Regions from separate parts of the Streptomyces sp. Y309 genome, predicted to be linked through region 3. Evidence: riboswitches for the same ligand, from Rfam matches in the RefSeq annotation. Region 3 holds a riboswitch; each other region holds the start of a gene.

Region 1 (7,017 bases), 3.0 Mb from region 3:
CCACGGCCCTGCACGACATCGGGTACGTGCTGACTGACCACGCGCCCGATTACGTCGTCCTCGGCGAGACGCGGACGTACTCGTTCGAGGCCATGACGAAGGCTGTCCGGCTGATCAACGGCGGCGCGCGCTTCATCTGTACGAACCCCGACGAGACCGGGCCCTCGACGGAGGGGCCGCTGCCCGCCACCGGGGCCGTCGCCGCGCTCATCACCAAGGCGACCGGCAAGCAGCCGTACTTCGCCGGCAAGCCGAATCCGCTGATGATGCGGACCGGGTTGAACGCGATCGGGGCGCATTCCGAGACCAGCGCGATGATCGGTGACCGGATGGACACGGATGTCCTCGCCGGTCTTGAAGCCGGCATGGAGACCTTCCTCGTCCTCACCGGCCTCACGACCCGCGCCGACATCGACCGCCATCCGTTCCGGCCGTCCAACATCGTCGACTCGATCGCGGACCTGGTCGACCGGGTCTGACCCTGCCGGGTGGGCCCCGCGCTGCCTCCGTCCCACCGCGGGTTCCCCACCCGCCCGCCCGTAACTGTCGAACCAGCCGCACCCACCGGCCACGGGCCCCATCCCCCCGCAGGCCCCGGCCCTCGGTCAGGCTGCCTCCGCCCCCGCCCGCCCGTTGCTGTGGGACCGTCGCAACCCAGCGGGAACGTCCACGCAAGTGCCGATCAGTGTTCCTGGCCCCATCCCAACGGGCGGGCGGGGAGCACGCCGCTCGGCGGCGGGAGCGCAGCAGCGCAGGCCGTGGTTGCAGGTGGCCGGGGGCGCGTGGCCTACCGGCCACCGGCCCACCCTCCTGCGCAGCCGCGCAAGCACCACCGAGTACCCCTGGTCCGACAGTCACGGGTGGGTGGGTGGGAAACCCGCCGCGGAGCGGCGGGGCGGTTGCAGCGCGGGCGGTCGTCCCACCTGGTCCCACCCGCTCGGACGGGCGCGTCGGGGATGCGGTGGGCGGTGGGGGGCGGGAACCTGCTGGTACAGGAGGTTCACGATGTGCATACGTTTGCTCGCGGTGCGTGGCGCAGGCGGCATGGCCCTCGCGGCCGCGCTCACCGCGGCCCCCGCGCCCGCGGCCGCCCACGACCAGGATCAGGTGAAGGCCCAGGTCACCCCGGCGAACGCGACGCCGGGCGGTCAGGTGGACGTGCGGGTCACGGGCTGCGAGGGCACCACTGGGGCGGCGGGCTCCGGGGCGTTCACCCGGGACGCCGAGCTGACCGGCCGCGACGGCAAGCAGAACACCCTCTCCGGGACCACCCGCGTCAAGCGGGGCGTCTCGGGGACGTACGAGATCACCGTGACCTGCGACGGCCACCCGCACCAGGGCGTCGGCACCGTCCAGGTCACCGCGGCCCAGCAGACACCCACGGCCCCGGTACACGCCGGAGGCGGCGGCACCGCCCCCCTCACCTCGGCGGCCGCCGAGGTGGAGGAGACCGGCCCGGGCACCCGGCACGCGGTCGTCGGCCTGGTCCTCGCGGGCGTCGCGGCCGTGGCGGTGGCGCTGCGCAGCGCCCGCCGACGCCGCCCGGAGTGACGCCGTGACTCCGCGAGGAGTGCGGCCCGGGGCCCCGCGAGGAGCGAGATCCGCGGCTGCGCCAGGAGTGAAACCCGCGGCCCCGCGACGTGCGAAACCCACGCCCCCGCAAGGCATGAAGCCCGCGGCCCCGCGAGGAGCGAGATCCGCGGCTGCGCCGGGAGTGAGGCCCACGGCCCCGCGACGTGCGAAACCCACGCTCCCGCAAGGCATGAAGCCCGCGCCCCCGCGAGGAGCGATACCGTGACCGGCCCGGACCCGGACAGCGTCCCGCCCCCGCCCGCCCCCGGCGGCACCAGCCGTCTCGTCATGGGTGTCGCCTGGGCCGTCCTGCTGGTCGGCCTGTGGCTGTGGGGCAACGAGCTCACCGACGTACGCGGCGGCCTCTCCGACCCCACGACCGGCGACGTCGCCGCCGTCGGCCGCCCCGCGGGCGTCGATCTGCCGCCCGCGCGCGAGCCCCTGGCCGCGGCCCGCCCGCAGCGCGTGGACGTACCGGCCCTCGGCGTGCGGGCCCCCGTCGTCGCGCGCGGCCTGGACCCCGCGGGCGCCATCGACCCGCCGCCGTACACGCAGCCCGGCGTCGTCGGCTGGTACGGAGGCGGGGTGCGCCCCGGCGCGAAGGGCACCTCCCTGTTCGTCGGCCATGTGGACACCGAGAGCAGACCCGCCGTCTTCTACCACCTCAGCGCCCTGCGCCCGGGCGAGAAGGTGCGTGTGACCAGGGACGACGGGTCACTCGCGGAGTTCACGGTGGACGACGTGCAGGTGCTCGGCCGGGACGACTTCAGCGCGCGGAAGGCCTACGGCCCCCGCGAGGAGGGCCGGGCCGAGCTCCGCCTGATCACCTGCGGCGGCACCTTCGACCGCACCAGCCGCACCTACTCGGCCAATGTGGTCGTGTCCGCCTATCTCACCGGCGCGACCGAACCGTAGTCCGCCGTCTCGCCGGTCCCACTTGTCTCACCCGCCGCAGTCGGCGCCTGCGCGCGGACGGCCGCGCGCAGCCCGAGGCCGCCGAAGACCGCCGCGAACACCGCCCACAGCAGCACGTGCGACGCCAGCGACAGCATCCGGAAGTCCCACAGCAGGGTCGCGCTGACCGGGACCGGATCCGGGTTGTCGGGCAGCGCCCACAGCAGGACGAGGACCGCCACCGCCGTCGCGGCCGCCGCCCCCTGCCGCAGCGGCACGGGACGCGGTGCGAGACGTACGTACACCTGCCACACCAGGAACATGCCGAGTACGCCGATGACGACCGCGCCGAACCACATCTGCTGCCGGTCGCCCACCGTGCCCGCGTCCCCGACCCCGGGCGGGGCCGCCGGATAGCGCAGGGCGGGGAACAGCGAGACGGCACAGAACGCGGCCGCGCAGAACGCGAGGGCCCGCGGCCACGGGTTGCCGCGCGGATCGCGCCGGTGCACGAGGGCGTACGCGACGGCGAACAGCACGCCGATCGCGAGGCCCGCCACGACCAGCGCGACGACCAGGCCCGCGTGCTGCGTGGAGCGCGAGAACAGCTCCTCGTGGTGCTGGACGGCGCCGCCCGCGGGCTCGTGCTCGTGCGAACGGGCCTCCTCCGCGCGGATCGCCCGGTCCATCAGCGGCTCGGCGAGCAGCAGCGAGAACAGGCCCGCGGCGAGCCCGCCGAGCCCCCCGGCCGCGAGACCGCGGCCGAGCAGGGCGAGCACGGGGGAGGGGGAAGGGGACGAGGGAGGAGAGGAAGAAGTTCTGGGAGCGGTTGGGGAGTTCGTGGTCTTCGGGGAATCCGGGGACTGCGGGGACGACTTCGACATGGTGCGTGCGGCCCCGATCAGTGGCAGGGGGCACCGAAGAGGTGCCGGCCGTCGTGCGCGAACTCGTGCAGATAGTCGCCGGTCGCCGAGATCAGCGAGCCGTTGTCCATGAAGACGGCGTACAGCGCGATCAGCGCCACGATCGCCGCGGCCGCGGCGATCAGCCAGTCGCGGGTCTGGATCGTCGCGGACTGTATCGCCGTGCTGTCGCTGTGTGGTGCGCCGTGCGCAGACGTGACAGACATGCCGGTGGGCCTCCTTCTGGGGTTTCCACGCCCCATGGCAGGAGGACGACGGGTCAGTTCCTGACTTCCGTGCGCGCGTGAGCGGTTCGCGCGTACGGTCACAGTGGCGGGACCGTCCCGGGCTCGCACCGGGTTCCTGACAACCGTCGCCTCGATGTATGGACTTGTCGCCCGGAGAGTCCCAGTTGGTCATGGACACTGTCAACCAGTCCGGGCGCCCCTGACGTGGGTACTCGTGTGCACGGCGCGCACTCCGGCGCACGGCGGTCGCGGGCACAACCTGGCCCGGCCAACGACCCGCTCCCCCCGGAGCCGTCGACCGGGCTGGTCCTCGACCGCGCGCGCTCGAGCTGCGGGAGAAACCCGGCGCCGGCACGGGAGGCCTTGGGATGTGGCGGAATGGTCAACTCAGGCCGGGGGCTTGGGCCGTAGAACTGACTCTAGAACGGAAGGCGGCCGCGGCCTAGAGGGGTTTTGACGCCAAGTCGCCTTTTGCATCCGCTGCGTTATTGCCGCAGGTCGCATGGTTACGCATGCTCGCGCACCATTGCGTTCTCGTCGCCTTCTCGTTGCGTTCCCTACGTGCCTTCCCGGGCGCCCCGCGGCGGCTGCGGCCCGCTGCCGCGCAGCGTCGCGTCGTCCAGCGTCCCCTTGATCACCATTCCGGCGGCCACGTCCATCACGAGCCGTTCCCGCCGCGCGTACCTCCGCAGTGCCTCGAAGGCCACGTCAAGTCCGGTTCCCCAGCGCTCGGCCAGTATCCCCTTGGCCTGCTCGATCCGGATCCGGCTGGTCAGCGCGGCCTGCAGCTGCCGGGAGAGGTTGCGATATCCGGTGTACGCGCGGTGGTTGTGCAGCCCGACCGCGGCGGCGTCGGCGAGCGCCTGCGTGAGCGCCAACGCGCTGTCGGCTTCGCCCTCTTGCGGGCCGCCGTCGGACCGTGCCGCGTTCGTCCAGTCCGCCGCGAAGACGTTGAGCACGCCGAGCACCCGCTCCCGGGCCCGCAGCGGCACCGCGAACGTGGCGCCCACACCCCGCGCGCGGGCCCGCTCGGTGAAGGCCGGCCAGCGGGTGCGCGCGTCGGCCGAGGCCAGCCGGACGGGGCGCACGGGGCGGCCGGTGTAGGAGTCCACGCAGGGCCCGCCCAGGTGCTGGGCTTCGAGGAGGTCCCGGGCCAGCTCACCGCCCCGGGCGCTCGCGGCGATGCGGACGCTGCTGCCGCCGTCGGTGTACATCACGCCGGCGGCAAGGGCGTCGAGGAGCTCGGCGCAGTGCTGGGAGACGCGGCGCAGATGGCGATCGGTGTCGAAGTCGTCGGCGACGGTGTCCACGGCTTCCACAAGGACCTGTGCCAGCCTGAGCGCAGAGGTGCGGTCTTGCATGGCACTCCCCTTCTTGGCCGCCCCCCTACGGCCCCACGCCTACCCCGCTTCGGCGTGCTGTAACAGGTCTTCTACAGGTGGGTCGCCCAGATGGGCGGGCCTCGTGGGCCGCACGTAGTTATGTCAGGATTGAGCACCGGACAGTGCACCCAAGGGGGAGTGGATGTACCGCAGAAACACAGGTCGCGGGCGAGGCTTCGCGGCCAGGGGGGTGACGGCGACGGTCGCGCTCGCGGGAGCGGCGCTGCTGCTGTCCGGTTGCTCGTCCTCCGACGGCGACGGCAAGGACGACGAGAGTTCCGGCAGCGGGGTGAGTCAACAGCCCAAGGGCAAGGACCCGTTCTGGGTGAACCCCGAGGGGAACGCCGCCAAGCAGGTCTCCGCGTACGAGAAGGACGGCAAGAAGGACGACGCCGAGCAGATCCGCAAGATCGCCGAGCAGCCGGTGGCCGAGTGGGTCCTCCCCGAGGACCCGGAGAAGCAGACCCGCGGGTACACGGAAGCGGCCGCGAAGGCCGACCGGGACGCCCTGCTGGTGCTCTACAACATCCCGCACCGCGACTGCGGCCAGTTCTCCAAGGGCGGCGCGGCCGACGGCAACGCGTACCGCGCGTGGATCGACGGCGTGGCCAAGGGCATCGGCGACCGCCCCGCCACGGTCATCCTGGAGCCGGACGCGGTGCTGCACATGGTCGACCAGTGCACGCCCCCGGAGTTCCACGAGGAGCGGTACGACCTCCTCAAGGGCGCCGTCGCCAAGCTCAAGTCCCTGAAGAACACGAAGGTCTATCTGGACGCGGGCAACGCGGGCTGGTCGAAGCCGGATTCGCTGTACGACCCCCTGAAGCGCTCGGGCGTCGAGCAGGCCGACGGCTTTTCCGTGAACGTCTCCAACTTCCAGACCACCGAGGCCAGCAAGGCGTACGGCAAGACGTTGTCGGCGAAGGTCGGCAACAAGCCGTTCGTCATCGACACCAGCCGTAACGGCAACGGCCCCTACACCGGGGGTGACGAGAAGGAACGCTGGTGCAATCCGCCGGGGCGGGCCCTTGGCGAGGCGCCCACCACCAAGACGGGTGACGATCTGGTCGACGCCTATGTGTGGGTCAAGCGCCCCGGCGAGTCCGACGGCACCTGCAAGGGTGGCCCTCCGGCCGGGCAGTGGTGGCCTGAGTACGCCTTGGGTCTCGCCAAGTCCAGCGACTAGGAAAGCCCACCTAAGGGGCGCGGGGAACTGCGCGACCGGCCACAACAAAGCCGCAGACGCGTCTGCCGAGTTACTGAGCAGACACGTCTGCGGCTTTTCTAGGGCTGATCGCGCAGTTCCCCGCGCCCCTAACGGGGCTCAGGGAACATGCACCCACTGCGCCTTGCTGGGCGTTCCCTGGTCGTCCGTCACGAAAAGCATGTACCAGCCGGACTCGACCAGGCTGCGGTTCTTCGGGACGGTCACCGTCACCTTGTCGCCGGACTTCTTCATGTCGAGGGCGATGGACGTCTGATCGATGTCCGTCACGTGCGTCGTGGCGCTCGGCCGGATGAGCCGGGCCTTCTTGATCGACGAGGCATGACTCGTCGGGAACGTACCGGAGCCGCCCCGCTTGATCGTCTTGGGGCCCTCGCCCAGCGTCGGCTGGGAGCCGTGGTACAGGTACGGCGGCGTGTAGATCTCCACCCGCTGCTCGAAGACACCGGGCTTCGTGTTGGCCTTGTCGGAGTACAGGGAGTCCGAGCCGAAGAACATCACGCGGCCGTCGGGCAGCAGGATCGAGCCCGAGTGGTAGTTCCGGCCCACGTGCGGGTCGGCGACCTTGTCGAAGGTCTTCGTCCGCGGGTCGTAGAGCCGCGCCTGGTGGATGTTGGAGTCGCCGCGCCCGCGGTAGTCCTCGGAGCCGCCGGAGACCAGGACGGAGTCGTCGGGCAGGACGGACGCCTGCGGATAGCGGGTGCCCTTCTCCAGCTCCGGGCCGTCCTTGAACCTCGGGTCGGCGTCCTTCAGGTCCACGATGCGGGTCTTCGTGGAGGATTCCTTGGACTCGC
Region 2 (7,017 bases), 5.6 Mb from region 3:
GAATGGGGCCTGGGCGGCCGGTCGTTCGGGACCTGGGTGACCTGGTTCCTGCTCGGCGGCGACCTCTACACCGCTTACACCTTCGTGGCCGTCCCGGCGGCGATCTACGCGGCGGGCGCGGCCGGCTTCTTCGCCGTGCCGTACACCATCCTCGTCTACCCGCTGATCTTCACCTTCCTGCCCCGCCTGTGGTCCGTCTCGCACAAGCACGGGTACGTCACCACCTCGGACTTCGTCCGCGGCCGCTTCGGCTCCAAGGGCCTGTCCCTCGCGGTGGCCGTCACCGGCATCCTCGCGACCATGCCGTACATCGCGCTCCAACTGGTCGGCATCCAGGCCGTGCTTGACGTGATGGGCGTCGGCGGCGGCGAGGACACCAACTGGTTCATCAAGGACCTGCCGCTGCTCATCGCCTTCGGCGTGCTCGCCGCGTACACGTACTCCTCCGGACTGCGGGCCCCCGCGCTGATCGCATTCGTGAAGGACACCCTGATCTACATCGTGATCGCGGTGGCCATCATCTACATCCCGATCAAGCTCGGCGGCTTCGACGAGATCTTCCACGCGGCGAACGAGAAGTTCTCCGCGACGAACGAGGCCACCGGCAAACCCGTCGGCGCGCTCGTGCCCGGCGACGCGGGGACCTGGACGTACGCGACGCTCGCGCTCGGCTCCGCGCTCGCGCTGTTCATGTACCCGCACTCGATCACCGCGACGCTGTCCTCGCGCAGCCGCGACGTGATCCGCCGCAACACCACCATCCTGCCGCTGTACTCGCTGATGCTCGGCCTGCTCGCGCTGCTCGGGTTCATGGCGATCGCGGCCGGAGTCAAGGTCGAGAACGGGCAGTTGGCGATTCCGCAGCTCTTCGAGGACATGTTCCCGGACTGGTTCACGGGCGTCGCGTTCGCGGCGATCGGCATCGGCGCGCTCGTGCCCGCGGCCATCATGTCCATCGCGGCCGCGAATCTCTTCACCCGCAACATCTACAAGGACTTCCTCAAACCGGACGCGACACCCGAGCAGGAGACCAAGGTCTCCAAGCTGGTCTCGCTGCTGGTGAAGGTGGGCGCGCTCGCCTTCGTGCTCACCATGGACAAGACGGTCGCCATCAACTTCCAGCTCCTCGGCGGCATCTGGATCCTGCAGACCATGCCCGCGCTGGTCGGCGGCCTGTTCACGCGCTGGTTCCACCGGTGGGCGCTGCTCGCGGGCTGGGCGGTCGGCATGGTCTACGGCACGGTCGCGGCGTACGGAGTCGCCTCGCCGACGCAGAAGCACTTCGGCGGCTCGTCCAAGGAGATCCCGGGCATCGGTGAGATCGGCTACATCGGCCTGACGGCCTTCGTCCTGAACGTCGTCGTGACCGTCGTCCTCACCTTCGTCCTGAGGGCCCTCAAGGCCCCCGACGGCATCGACGAGACGTCCCCGGAGGACTACACCGCCGACGCCGGAGACAAGGGCGTGGCGGCCGAACCACCGAAGGTCGGGGCAGCTTCCGGCCACTAGGCCTTGTACGGTGACAACGGGCCGCCGATGAATCGGCGGCCCGTTGTCGTGTCCGCGGCCGACACAACATGTGGGCCTGCTCGCATCGTCGGACACAAGATGTATGCTCGTGCTCGCTGTCGCCGCAGGGGAATCCGGTGCAAGTCCGGAACTGTCCCGCAACGGTGTACTGGTACGCATTTGGGCGCCCGCGCCACACGCTGTGCCAGTGAGTCCGACGACCTGCCGACGGCGTACCCGGATCGTCCGGTCCGGGTGCCGAGACGTCCGGGCCTCGCGGAATGGGTTGGTGGACGCGGATCGCCCCTGCGCGGGCGCAGCCGCGCCGCGCCGCTCCCCCGAAGGCCCAGAGCCGAGCGAGGGAGAGCACCACGTGACCATCGCGCCCGCCGAACCCGCGTCAGCGCAGGCCCAGCAGCAGCCGGCGCAGGCCGGCCAGCAGGCAGCGGCCGAGCAGGCCGCGCCGACCACCGACGGTCCAGGCACCGCGCTGCTGCGCACCCTGACCGACCTCACCGCCGACCTCCCTGACGCCGACCCCGGCCGCGTCGCCGCCGCCGCGCTGCGCGGCCGCTCGGCGAAGGCGGACGAGGCCGAACTGCGGGAGCTCGCGACGGAGGCGGCCGCCGGACTCATCTCCGAGGACCCCGCCTACTCCCGGCTCGCCGCCCGGCTGCTGACCATCGGCATTCGTGAGGAAGCCGCCTCACAAGGCGTCACGTCGTTCTCCGAGTCGGTCGCCGTCGGCCACCGCGAGGGCCTGATCGCCGACCGCACCGCCGAGTTCACGGTGCAGCACGCCGCCCGCCTCGACGGTCTCGTGGACGCCGCGCTCGCCGACGGCGCCGACCGCCGCTTCGAGTACTTCGGCCTGCGCACGCTGCACAGCCGCTATCTGCTGCGGCACCCCATCACCCGCAAGGTCGTCGAGACGCCGCAGCACTTCATGCTGCGCGTGGCCGCCGGTCTCGCCGAGGACACCGCGTTTGACTCAGCGGAAGCGGGCGAGCGGGCGCTCGACGAGGTCGCCGCGCTCTACCGCCTGATGAGCCGCCTCGACTACCTGCCGTCCTCGCCCACGCTCTTCAACTCCGGTACCCGGCACCCGCAGATGTCCTCGTGCTACCTCCTGGACTCGCCGCTGGACGAGCTGGACTCCATCTACGACCGGTACCACCAGGTCGCCCGGCTCTCCAAGCACGCCGGCGGCATCGGGCTCTCGTACTCCCGCATCCGCTCGCGCGGCTCGCTGATCCGCGGCACCAACGGGCACTCCAACGGCATCGTGCCGTTCCTGAAGACGCTTGACGCCTCCGTCGCCGCCGTGAACCAGGGCGGCCGCCGCAAGGGCGCCGCCGCCGTCTACCTGGAGACCTGGCACTCCGACATCGAGGAGTTCCTGGAGCTGCGGGACAACACCGGCGAGGACGCCCGGCGCACCCACAACCTGAACCTGGCGCACTGGATCCCGGACGAGTTCATGCGCCGCGTGGCCGCCGACAAGCCGTGGTCGCTGTTCTCCCCCGCCGACGTGCCCGAGCTCGTCGACCTGTGGGGCGAGGAGTTCGACGCCGCGTACAAGAAGGCGGAGGCGGCCGGTCTCGCGCAGAAGACCATCCCCGCCCGTGAGCTGTACGGCCGCATGATGCGCACCCTCGCGCAGACCGGCAACGGCTGGATGACCTTCAAGGACACCGCCAACCGCACGGCCAACCAGACCGCCGAGCCCGGCCACACCGTCCACTCCTCCAACCTCTGCACGGAGATCCTGGAGGTCACGGACGACGGCGAGACGGCCGTGTGCAACCTGGGGTCGGTGAACCTCGGCGCGTTCGTCGACACGGAGCGCGGCGACATCGACTGGGAGCGGCTCGACGCCACCGTGCGCACGGCCGTCACGTTCCTCGACCGCGTCGTGGACATCAACTTCTACCCGACCGAGCAGGCCGGGCGGTCGAACAGCAGGTGGCGCCCCGTGGGCCTGGGCGCGATGGGCCTCCAGGACGTCTTCTTCCAGCTCAAGCTGCCCTTCGACGCGCCCGAGGCGCGCGCCCTGTCCACGCGCATCGCCGAGCGCGTCATGCTCGCCGCGTACGAGGCGTCCGCCGACCTCGCCGAGCGCAACGGCCCGCTCCCCGCCTGGGAGAAGACCCGCACCGCGCGCGGCGTGCTGCACCCCGACCACTACGGTGTCGAGCTCGCCCCGCCCGAGCGGTGGGCGGCGCTGCGGGCGCGGATCGCGAAGACGGGCATGCGCAACTCGCTGCTTCTCGCCATCGCGCCGACGGCCACCATCGCGTCCATCGCGGGCGTGTACGAGTGCATCGAGCCGCAGGTCTCCAACCTCTTCAAGCGCGAGACGCTGTCCGGCGAGTTCCTCCAGGTCAACTCGTACCTGGTGGACGAGCTGAAGCGGCTCGGCGTGTGGGACGCGCAGACCCGTGAGGCGCTGCGCGAGGCCAACGGCTCGGTGCAGGGCTTCACCTGGGTCCCCGCGGACGTGCGCGAGCTGTACCGCACGGCCTGGGAGATCCCGCAGCGCGGGCTCATCGACATGGCCGCCGACCGTACGCCGTTCCTGGACCAGGCGCAGTCCCTGAACCTGTTCCTGGAGACGCCGACCATCGGCAAGCTCTCCTCGATGTACGCCTACGCCTGGCAGCGCGGCCTGAAGACCACGTACTACCTGCGCTCGCGCCCGGCGACGCGCATCGCCCGCGCGGCGGGCGGTTCGAGTGCCGGTGCCGCCGCCCCCACGCCCGCCCCCGTCCCCCAGCAGGTGACCGACCCCGACGCGATCGCCTGCTCCCTGGAAAACCCCGAGTCCTGCGAGGCCTGCCAGTAATGTCCCAGTCCGCCGCCCACACCGTCACCACCCAGGGTGAGAAGAACCTGCTCGACCCGGGCTTCGAGCTCACGCTGCGCCCCATGCGCTACCCGGACTTCTACGAGCGCTACCGCGACGCGATCAAGAACACCTGGACCGTCGAGGAGGTCGACCTCCACTCGGACGTCACCGACCTGGCCAAGCTCTCGCCCGAGGAGCAGCACCTGATCGGCCGCCTGGTCGCGTTCTTCGCGACCGGCGACTCGATCGTGTCGAACAACCTCGTCCTCACCCTGTACAAGCACATCAACTCCCCCGAGGCGCGGCTGTATCTGAGCCGGCAGCTCTTCGAGGAGGCCGTGCACGTCCAGTTCTATCTGACGCTGCTCGACACCTATCTGCCCGACCCGGAGGACCGCAACGCGGCCTTCGCGGCGGTGGAGAACATCCCGTCCATCCGGGAGAAGGCCGAGTTCTGCTTCCGCTGGATGGACTCGGTGGAGAAGCTGGACCGCCTGGAGACCCAGGCCGACCGGCGCCGCTTCCTGCTGAACCTGATCTGCTTCGCGGCGTGCATCGAGGGCCTGTTCTTCTACGGTGCGTTCGCGTACGTGTACTGGTTCCGCAGCCGCGGCCTGCTGCACGGCCTGGCGACCGGCACCAACTGGGTGTTCCGCGACGAGACGATGCACATGAGCTTCGCCTTCGACGTCGTCGACACCGTGCGCAAGGAGGAGCCGGAGCTCTTCGACGACGCGCTCCAGCAGCAGGTCACCGACATGCTGAAGGAGGCGGTCGACGCCGAGCTGCAGTTCGCGCGCGACCTGTGCGGTGACGGCCTGCCCGGCATGAACACCGAGTCGATGCGCGAGTACCTGCAGTGCGTCGCCGACCAGCGCCTCCAGCGCCTGGGCTTCGCGCCGGTCTACGGCTCCGAGAACCCCTTCTCGTTCATGGAGCTTCAGGGCGTGCAGGAGCTGACCAACTTCTTCGAGCGGCGCCCGTCGGCGTACCAGGTCGCCGTGGAGGGGTCGGTCTCGTTCGACGACGAGTTCTGAGCCACGGGGGCCCGCCCCGGCTGCGGGCCCTGCCGTGGCTCCGGGCCCTGCCCGCGCTCGGCCTCGCGCAGCTGGCGGGCGATCCGCCGGTCGTGTGCGTGGCCGATCAGTGACGGCAGCGCCATGAGCAGGAAGACTCCGAGGACGGCCGCCGTGTTGAGTACGTCATGTGCGTTCATGACGTCCACTCTCGCGGCGGCCGTCCGCGTACGTCAGTGGCAGGACTGCCGCACACCCTCGATTTCCTGCCAGTCGCACGGCACACTGGGCCCATGTTGAACAACGTGGCCGCCGTCGTGCTCGACGGCGTGCACCCCTTCGAACTCGGCGTCGTGTCCGAGGTGTTCGGCCTCGACCGCAGCGACGAGGGGCTGCCGGTGTACGACTTCGCGGTCGCCTCGGCCGAGGGCCCGGTGCTCTCCACCCACGCCGGGTACTCGATCACCACCTCGCACGGCCTGGAGCGGCTCGAAGAGGCCGACCTCATCACCGTCCCGGCCGGCGACTCGTACGTGACCCGGGAGTTTCCGCCCGAGCTGCTCGACGCCCTGTGCCGCGCCGCCGACCGGGGCACCCGCGTGCTCAGCGTCTGCACCGGCGCCTTCGTGCTCGCCGCGGCCGGGCTGCTCGACGGGCGGCGGTGCGCGGTGCACTGGCGGCACGCCGAGGAGCTGATGCGGCGCCATCCGCGCGCGATCGTCGAACCGGACGTGCTGTACGTCGACGAGGACCCGGTCATCACCTCCGCGGGCACCGCCGCGGGCATCGACGCCTGCCTGCACCTCGTCCGCAGGGAGAACGGCATGGAGGTCGCCAACGCCATCGCGCGCCGGATGATCGTGCCGCCGCACCGCGACGGCGGCCAGGCCCAGTACATCGAGCGGCCGCTGCCCCGCACCCGGTGCGACACCGTCGGTGAGGTGCTCACGTGGATGGAGCGCCACCTCGACCAGGAGCAGGCCGTCGACCAGCTCGCCGCCCGCGCCCATATGTCGCCGCGCACCTTCGCCCGCCGCTTCCAGCAGGAGACGGGCACGACGCCGTACCGCTGGCTGCTGCGCCAACGCCTGCTCCGTGCCCAGGAGTTGCTGGAGGCGACGGACGAGACGGTGGACGCGATCGCGGGCCGCGCCGGCTTCGGGACCGCGGCCGCGCTGCGCCATCAGTTCGTACGCGCCCTCGGGACCACGCCGAACGCCTATCGGCGCACGTTCCGCGGGCCCGGCGCCGACTCGGCCGCCTGAACGGGCGGGAGCCGGCACCGGGCGCGCGGGGTCAGCGTCGCTTCGCCCGCAGGACCAGCTTCTTCGGGTGCAGCGTGATGCCGACCTTGGTGCCCGTGTCGGTCCGCTCGACCCGGGACAGGCGCCACTTCGGCGACACGGTGGCCAGGATGATGGTGAGTTCGGCCAGACTGAAGTGATCGCCGGGGCACTTACGGTTGCCGACACTGAACGGCATCATCGCGAACTCCGGTACGCTCGCGGCGCGTTCCGGATTCCACCGGTCCGGGTCGAACTCCAGATGCCGCTCGAACGAACGCGGATCGCGTTGCATCGCGTACACGCTGTACACGATGTCCGTGTCGGCCGGAATGCGATAGCCGCCGAGACTGGTCTCGGC
Region 3 (7,017 bases):
GAGTTCGCCGAGGCCATTCATGCCGAGCACCCCGAGCAGCTGCTCGCCTACAACTGCTCGCCGTCCTTCAACTGGAAGGCGGCCCTGGATGACGACCAGATCGCCAAGTTCCAGCGGGAGCTGGCCGCGATGGGCTATCGGTTCCAGTTCATCACCCTGGCCGGGTTCCACTCCCTCAACCACGGCATGTTCGACCTGGCCCGCGGGTACGCCGAGCACGGCATGACCGCGTACGTCGACCTCCAGGAGCGGGAGTTCGCCGCGCAGCGGCACGGGTTCACTGCCGTTCGGCATCAGCGGGAAGTTGGTACGGGCTACTTCGACCTCGTCTCCACCGCGGTCAATCCGGCCTCCTCCACCACGGCGCTTGCCGGGTCCACGGAGGCCGAGCAGTTCCACTAGGCGCTTCGCTGTGCCGGTGCGGATCTGCGGGCCGTCAGTGGCTGGTCGCGCAGTTCCCCGCGCCCCTTCGGGGCGCTCTCCTGTCCCGCTTCCGCCAAGGAGACCCCATGCCCACCACCCTGACCGGACGGATCCAGGTGCTCGGCGCACCCGGTGACCGGCACGACGAAGTCCTCACCCCCGAAGCCCTGGAGTTCGTCGGCCGTCTTGTCGGTGCCTTCGCCGACCGCCGGCTCGAAATACTGAAGGAACGCGTGCGGGTGAAGGACCGGCTGGCTTCCGGATCGCCGCTCGACTTCTCCCTCACCTCTGCTCGCGTCCGCGCCGACGACTCCTGGCGGGTGGCACCCCCTGCGCCCGGTCTCACCGACCGCCGGGTGGAGATCACCGGGCCGCCGGACCGCCGGGCGACGGTCAACGCCCTCAACTCGGGTGCCCAGGTGTGGATGGCGGACTTCGCGGACGCGACCTCCCCCACCTGGAACAACATCGTCGGCGGCCAGCTCAATCTGCTCGACGCCGTCGAGCGCCGCATCGACTTCAGCACGGCCGAGGGCAAGCGGTACCGGCTCGGCGAGCGGCTCGCGACCGTCGTCGTGCGCCCGCGCGGCTGGCATCTGACCGAAGCACACCTGGAGTTCGACGGCCGCCCCGCACCCGCCTCGCTGCTGGACTTCGGGCTCTACTTCTTCCACTGCGCCCAGCGGCAGATCGACGCCGGGTACGGCCCGTACTTCTACCTGCCGAAGCTGGAGAGCCGCGGCGAGGCACGGCTGTGGAACGACGTGTTCGTCCTCGCCCAGGATCTCCTCGGCATCCCGCGCGGCACGATCCGGGCCACCGTCCTGATCGAGACCATCACGGCGGCCTTCGCGATGGAGGAGATCCTCTACGAGCTGCGGGAGCACAGCTCCGGCCTCAACGCCGGGCGTTGGGACTACCTGTTCAGCCTCATCAAGACCTTCGGGCACCGCACCGACTTCCTGCTCCCCGACCGGGCGAAGGTCACCATGACGGCCCCCTTCATGCGCGCCTACACCGAACTCCTCGTGCGCACTTGCCACCGGCGCGGTGCCCACGCCATCGGCGGCATGGCCGCCCAGGTGCCCGCCAAGGACGCCGAGGCCCGGCAGGCCGCCCTCGCCAAGGTGCGGCTCGACAAGGAACGCGAGGCCGAGGACGGCTTCGACGGCTCCTGGGTCGCCCATCCCGCGCTGGTCCCGGTCTGCCGCGAGGTCTTCGACGGGGTGCTCGGCACCCGCCCGCACCGGATCGAGCGCACCCGCGGCGACGTCGAGGTGACGGCGGCGCAGCTGCTCAACGTACGCCGGGTCAGCGGGCCGCCCACGCCCGAGGGCATCCGCACCGACATCGCGGCCGCCGTGCGGTACTTCGCGGCATGGCTGCGCGGGCGGGGAGCCGTCGCCCTGGACGGGCTGATGGAGGACGCCGCCACCGCCGAGATGGCCCGCGTGCAGATCTGGCAGTGGCTGCGGCACCGGGTCGTCGAACGCGCCACGGTCGTGGACCTGCTGGAGGCCGAACTCGCCTCCCTCGGCGCGGAGTACCCCTGGGCTCCCGTCGACGAGGTCCGCGCGCTCTTCGAACGCACCGCTCTCGCACGGGAATTGCCCGCCTTCTTCACCACGGACGCCTACACCCGCCACCTCGTGGACCATCCGGAGGGACAGAAATGACCACAGCCATCCGCCGCGTCGGCATCGTCGGCGGCGGCCAGATGGGCGCCGGAATCGCCGAGGTGTGCGCCCGCGCCGCGCTCGACACCGTGGTCTGCGAGGCGGACGCCGTCGCCGCCCGGGACGCCCGCGAACGCGTCGCCGTCTCGCTCGAACGCGCCGTCCAGCGCGGCAAACTGGACCGCGTCTCCGCCGAGGACGCCCTGGCCCGAACGGTGTTCACCGGCAGCCTCGACGACCTGGCCGACCGCCAACTCGTCATCGAAGCGGTGGTCGAGAACACCACGGCGAAGACCGAGGTGTTCGCTGCCCTCGACAAGATCGTCGAGGACCCAGAGGCGATCCTCGCCACCAACACCTCCTCGATCCCGGTCATGCGCCTGGGCATGGCGACCCGGCGCGCCGACCGCGTCCTCGGGCTGCATTTCTTCAACCCCGTGCCCGTCCTGCCCCTGGTCGAGGTCGTCTCCTCGCTGCACACGGCCCCCGAAACGGTCGCCCGCGTACAGGACTTCGCCACGCAGGCCCTGGGCAAGACCGTCGTGCGTTCCCAGGACCGGGCCGGGTTCGTCGTCAACGCCCTGCTGGTCCCGTACCTTCTCTCGGCGATCCGCATGGCCGAGTCCGGATTCGCCACCGCGGCCGACGTGGACGCCGGGATGGAGCTGGGCTGCGCCCATCCGATGGGGCCGCTCAAGCTGGCCGACCTGATCGGCCTGGACACGGTCGCGTCCATCGCCGAGTCGCTCTACGAAGAGTTCAAGGAACCTCTGTACGCCCCGCCGCCGCTGCTCCAGCGCATGGTGGAGGCGGGGCTGCTCGGCCGGAAGAGCGGCCGCGGGTTCCACACCTACGACCGGGGCTGAGGGGCCCGGGGCCGCCGCCGGGCCGAACTCCGTGTCGCACATCTCACGTTCCGGCATCCGGGCAGCACTGCCCAAGACGGCACCCGCCCCCTAGGGCCTGTCTGACAAATGATTACCCCGTGGACTCGCGGAGCCAGAGGATCAAGGAAGCCAGGACAACTCCGGCACGGTAGCGGTCGCCGAGCTTGTCGAACCGGGTCGCGATCGCGCGGAACTGCTTGAGGCGGGCGAAGCATCGTTCGACGACGTTGCGGTCGCGGTAGGTGACCTTGTCGAAGGCCGGCGGCCGGCCGCCGAGGGCTCCGCGTCGGTGGCGGTTCGCCGCCTGGTCGCGGCGCTCGGGGATCGTGGCAGCGATGCCCCGGCGCCTCAGCAGATGGCGGATGGCCCTGCTGGAATACGCCTTGTCACCCAGCACACGGTCCGGTGTCGTGCGCGGGCGGCCCGTGCCGAGGCGCGGGGTGCGGATGCCGTCGAGGACCTGGCCGAACGCCGTCGCGTCGTTGACGTTGCCGGGCGTGAGCACAATCGACAGGGGCAGGCCCCGGCCATCGACGGCGAGATGGACTTTGGTGGTCAGTCCGCCTCGGGAGCGGCCGAGGGCCTGGCGCGCCTGCGAGCGGCCCGGATCTTCCAGTTCGTCCCCGTTCACATCCCCTTTTTGCGGGCGCCGACTGCGTGCTGGTGGGCTCGGTTGATGGTGGAGTCGACGGAGACGGTCCATTCCACCCGGCCCACCGCGTCATCGCGGACCTGAACGTGCTCCAGCAACCGTGCCCAGGTGCCGTCCGCCTCCCAGCGGGCGAACCGCTCGTAGACGGTCTGCCACGGCCCGAACCGGTCGGGAAGATCCCGCCACGGAGCCCCGGTCCGCAGCCGCCACAGCACCCCGTTGACCACCTGCCGGTGATCACGCCACGGACGGCCCCGTCCGTCCACCTGAGGCAAAAGGGGCTCTATCCGCCTCCATGCCGCATCCGTCAACTCACCTCGACCTGCCACAAGATCAATTATCAGACCGGCTATAGAGTCCTGCCCGTGGCGAATCATCAGGACGAGACCAGGACGGCCTACGACGGTGTCGTCGAGCTGTACGCATCGCTGTTCGCAAACCGGCTGGAAACACAGCCTTTCTCCCGGGCGATGATCGGCACCTTCGCCGAACTGGTGCGCGCGACGGGCAACCTGCGGACAGCGGACGTCGGGTGCGGGCCCGGACATCTGACAGCCATGCTGCACGAACTCGGCCTGGACGCCTTCGGACTAGACCTTGCCCCCGGCATGGTCAACCACGCCCGGCAGGCCCATCCGGCGCTGCGCTTCCAAGAGGCGCGGATGGAATCCCTGCCGATCGAGGACGCCGCGCTCGGCGGCGTACTGGCCCACTACTCAATGATTCACACCCCTCCGGGGGAACTACCGGAGCTGCTCGCCGAACAGGTACGCGTCCTGGCACCGGACGGTCTGCTCCTGGTCTCCTTCTTCGGGACCGACGGACAAGAACCGGTCCGGTTCGACCACAAGGTGGCGCCCGCCTACAGCTGGCCGGTGGATCGCCTCGCCGAACTGCTGGGCGATGCTGGGCTCGATCCCTTCGCCCGGCTGCTCCACGATCCATCCTCTGATCGGGGCTTCCTCGACGCCCATCTACTGGCCCGCCGTTCGTAGCCACTGCCCAGTCCCCCCAGCCGATCGGCGCACCTCCGGATTGCCAGCTCAGCCGAATCTCGCTGATCAGACCGGAATTATCAGACACCCCCTAGGCTGATCAGTGCAGCTGGTTCGCCCTGCCCGCCAGGCAGGCGCGTCGCAAGAGGGAACCCGGTGGGAATCCGGGACTGCCCCGCAGCGGTGAGTGGGAACGACCGCCGTCATACGCACTGGATCCGACCGCGGATCCGGGAAGCGACGGCCAGTAGGAATCTGCCCCGGCAGATGTGCCCGCGAGTCCGAAGACCTGCCCGTTGCCCGCACGTGACCATCGCGTGCGGATATCCCGGTGACCTCGTGGGCGGGTCGGCGTGCATATCGGACGGAGCATCGCGCCAGTGGCGCCGGTGCGGCCGGTCCGGTCTGTCATCCCTTCGCGTCCGTGTCCCGTCCCCGGGATTCTCAGGAGTCATCTCGCGAAGGAGATTTCCGTGACAGCGAAGTCCGCAGCCGCGGCAGCACGGGCCACCGTGTACGGCTACCCCCGCCAGGGCGCGAACCGTGAACTGAAGAAGGCCATCGAGGGCTACTGGAAGGGCCGCGTCACCGCGGCCGCCCTCAAGGAGACCGCGGCGGAGCTGCGCCGCGCCACCTGGCGGCAACTGGCCGACGCCGGCATCCACGAGGTGCCGACCGGTGACTTCTCGTACTACGACCACGTCCTGGACACCAGTGTCATGGTCGGCGCTGTCCCCCGGCGGCACCGCGCGGCCGTCGACGCCGACGCCCTCGACGGCTACTTCGCGATGGCCCGCGGCACCCAGGACGTCGCGCCGCTGGAGATGACCAAGTGGTTCGACACCAACTACCACTACCTGGTGCCGGAGTTGGGCCCCGACACCGTCTTCACCGCCGACTCCGCCAAGCAGGTCGCCGAGCTCAAAGAGGCCCTCGCGCTCGGCCTCGCCGCCCGCCCGGTCCTGGTCGGCCCGGTCACCTATCTGCTGCTCGCCAAGCCCGCGCCCGGCGTGGCCGCCGACTTCGAGCCGCTGACCCTCCTGGACCGGCTCCTGCCCGTGTACGCCGAGGTCCTCGCCGATCTCCGCGCGGCCGGCGCCGCGTGGGTGCAGCTCGACGAGCCCGCCCTGGTCCAGGACCGCACCCCGGCCGAACTCAACGCCGCCGCGCGCGCCTACCGCGACCTCGGCGCCCTCACCGACCGGCCCAAGCTCCTCGTCGCCTCCTACTTCGACCGGCTCGGCGACGCCCTGCCCGTCCTGGCGAAGGCCCCGGTCGACGGCCTGGCCCTCGACTTCACCGATGCCGCGGCCGCCAACCTCGACGCGCTGGCCGCGGTGGGCGGACTGCCCGGCAAGCGCCTCGTCGCCGGCGTGGTCAACGGCCGCAACATCTGGATCAACGACCTCGAGAAGTCCCTGTCCACCCTGGGCACCCTCCTCGGCCTGGCCGACCGCGTCGACGTGGCCGCCTCCTGCTCCCTCCTGCACGTCCCGATCGACGCCGCCGCCGAGCGGGACATCGACCCGCAGATCCTGCGCTGGCTGGCCTTCGCCCGGCAGAAGACCACCGAGATCGTCACCCTCGCCAAGGGCCTGGCGCAGGGCACCGACGCCATCACCGCCGAACTCGCCGCCAACCGGGCCGATCTGGCGTCCCGCGCCGGATCGGCGATCACCCACGACCCGGCCGTACGGGCCCGTGCCGCCGCCGTCACCGACGCCGACGGCCGCCGCTCACAGCCGTACGCCGAGCGGGCCGCCGTCCAGCGCGCCCACCTCGCGCTGCCGCTGCTGCCCACGACCACCATCGGCTCGTTCCCGCAGACCACCGAACTGCGCGCCGCCCGCGCCGACTTGCGCGCGGGACGCATCGACACCGCAGGGTACGAACAGCGCATCGAGAACGAGATCCGCGAGGTCATCTCCTTCCAGGAGAAGACCGGGATCGATGTCCTGGTGCACGGCGAGCCCGAACGCAACGACATGGTGCAGTACTTCGCCGAGCAGCTCACCGGCTACCTCGCCACCCAGCACGGCTGGGTCCAGTCCTACGGCACCCGCTATGTGCGTCCGCCGGTCCTGGCGGGCGACATCTCCCGTCCCGAGCCGATGACGGTGCGCTGGACGTCGTACGCCAATTCCCTCACCGACCGCCCGGTCAAGGGCATGCTGACCGGCCCCGTCACCATGCTCGCCTGGTCCTTCGTCCGCGACGACCAGCCGCTCGGCGACACCGCCCGCCAGGTGGCCCTCGCCCTGCGCGACGAAGTCGACGACCTGGAGGCGGCGGGCACTTCGATCATCCAGGTCGACGAGCCCGCGCTCCGCGAGACGCTGCCGCTGCGCGCCGCCGACCGGCCCGCCTACCTCGACTGGGCCACC

Evidence for each region. A riboswitch is a leader RNA that binds a small molecule or an ion and turns the genes downstream of it on or off. The one in region 3 is predicted to bind cobalamin.
Region 1: it holds a riboswitch for cobalamin, as region 3 does, so the genes downstream of both, AC0KTA_RS23790 (CbtB domain-containing protein) here and metE (5-methyltetrahydropteroyltriglutamate--homocysteine S-methyltransferase) in region 3, are expected to answer to the same signal.
Region 2: it holds a riboswitch for cobalamin, as region 3 does, so the genes downstream of both, AC0KTA_RS12230 (ribonucleoside-diphosphate reductase subunit alpha) here and metE (5-methyltetrahydropteroyltriglutamate--homocysteine S-methyltransferase) in region 3, are expected to answer to the same signal.

What each region holds. Positions count from the first base shown of each region.
Region 1 is NZ_CM160048.1:5,804,808-5,811,824, forward strand. Features, by position in the region: gene AC0KTA_RS23770 (HAD-IIA family hydrolase) at 1-479, shown strand, start outside; gene AC0KTA_RS23775 (hypothetical protein) at 1,006-1,551, shown strand; gene AC0KTA_RS23780 (class F sortase) at 1,861-2,487, shown strand; gene AC0KTA_RS23785 (CbtA family protein) at 2,460-3,245, opposite strand; gene AC0KTA_RS23790 (CbtB domain-containing protein) at 3,368-3,595, opposite strand; cobalamin riboswitch at 3,630-3,778, opposite strand; gene AC0KTA_RS23795 (ANTAR domain-containing protein) at 4,174-4,977, opposite strand; gene AC0KTA_RS23800 (glycoside hydrolase family 6 protein) at 5,141-6,184, shown strand; gene glxA (radical copper oxidase GlxA) at 6,323-7,017, opposite strand, start outside.
Region 2 is NZ_CM160048.1:3,200,490-3,207,506, forward strand. Features, by position in the region: gene mctP (monocarboxylate uptake permease MctP) at 1-1,509, shown strand, start outside; cobalamin riboswitch at 1,613-1,753, shown strand; gene AC0KTA_RS12230 (ribonucleoside-diphosphate reductase subunit alpha) at 1,883-4,354, shown strand; gene AC0KTA_RS12235 (ribonucleotide-diphosphate reductase subunit beta) at 4,354-5,394, shown strand; gene AC0KTA_RS12240 (hypothetical protein) at 5,298-5,573, opposite strand; gene AC0KTA_RS12245 (helix-turn-helix domain-containing protein) at 5,667-6,638, shown strand; gene AC0KTA_RS12250 (bifunctional albaflavenone monooxygenase/terpene synthase) at 6,670-7,017, opposite strand, start outside.
Region 3 is NZ_CM160048.1:8,781,373-8,788,389, reverse strand. Features, by position in the region: gene aceA (isocitrate lyase) at 1-402, shown strand, start outside; gene aceB (malate synthase A) at 510-2,099, shown strand; gene AC0KTA_RS37015 (3-hydroxybutyryl-CoA dehydrogenase) at 2,096-2,965, shown strand; partial or broken gene AC0KTA_RS37010 (IS5 family transposase) at 3,056-3,967, opposite strand; gene AC0KTA_RS37005 (class I SAM-dependent methyltransferase) at 4,004-4,633, shown strand; cobalamin riboswitch at 4,727-4,944, shown strand; gene metE (5-methyltetrahydropteroyltriglutamate--homocysteine S-methyltransferase) at 5,107-7,017, shown strand, end outside.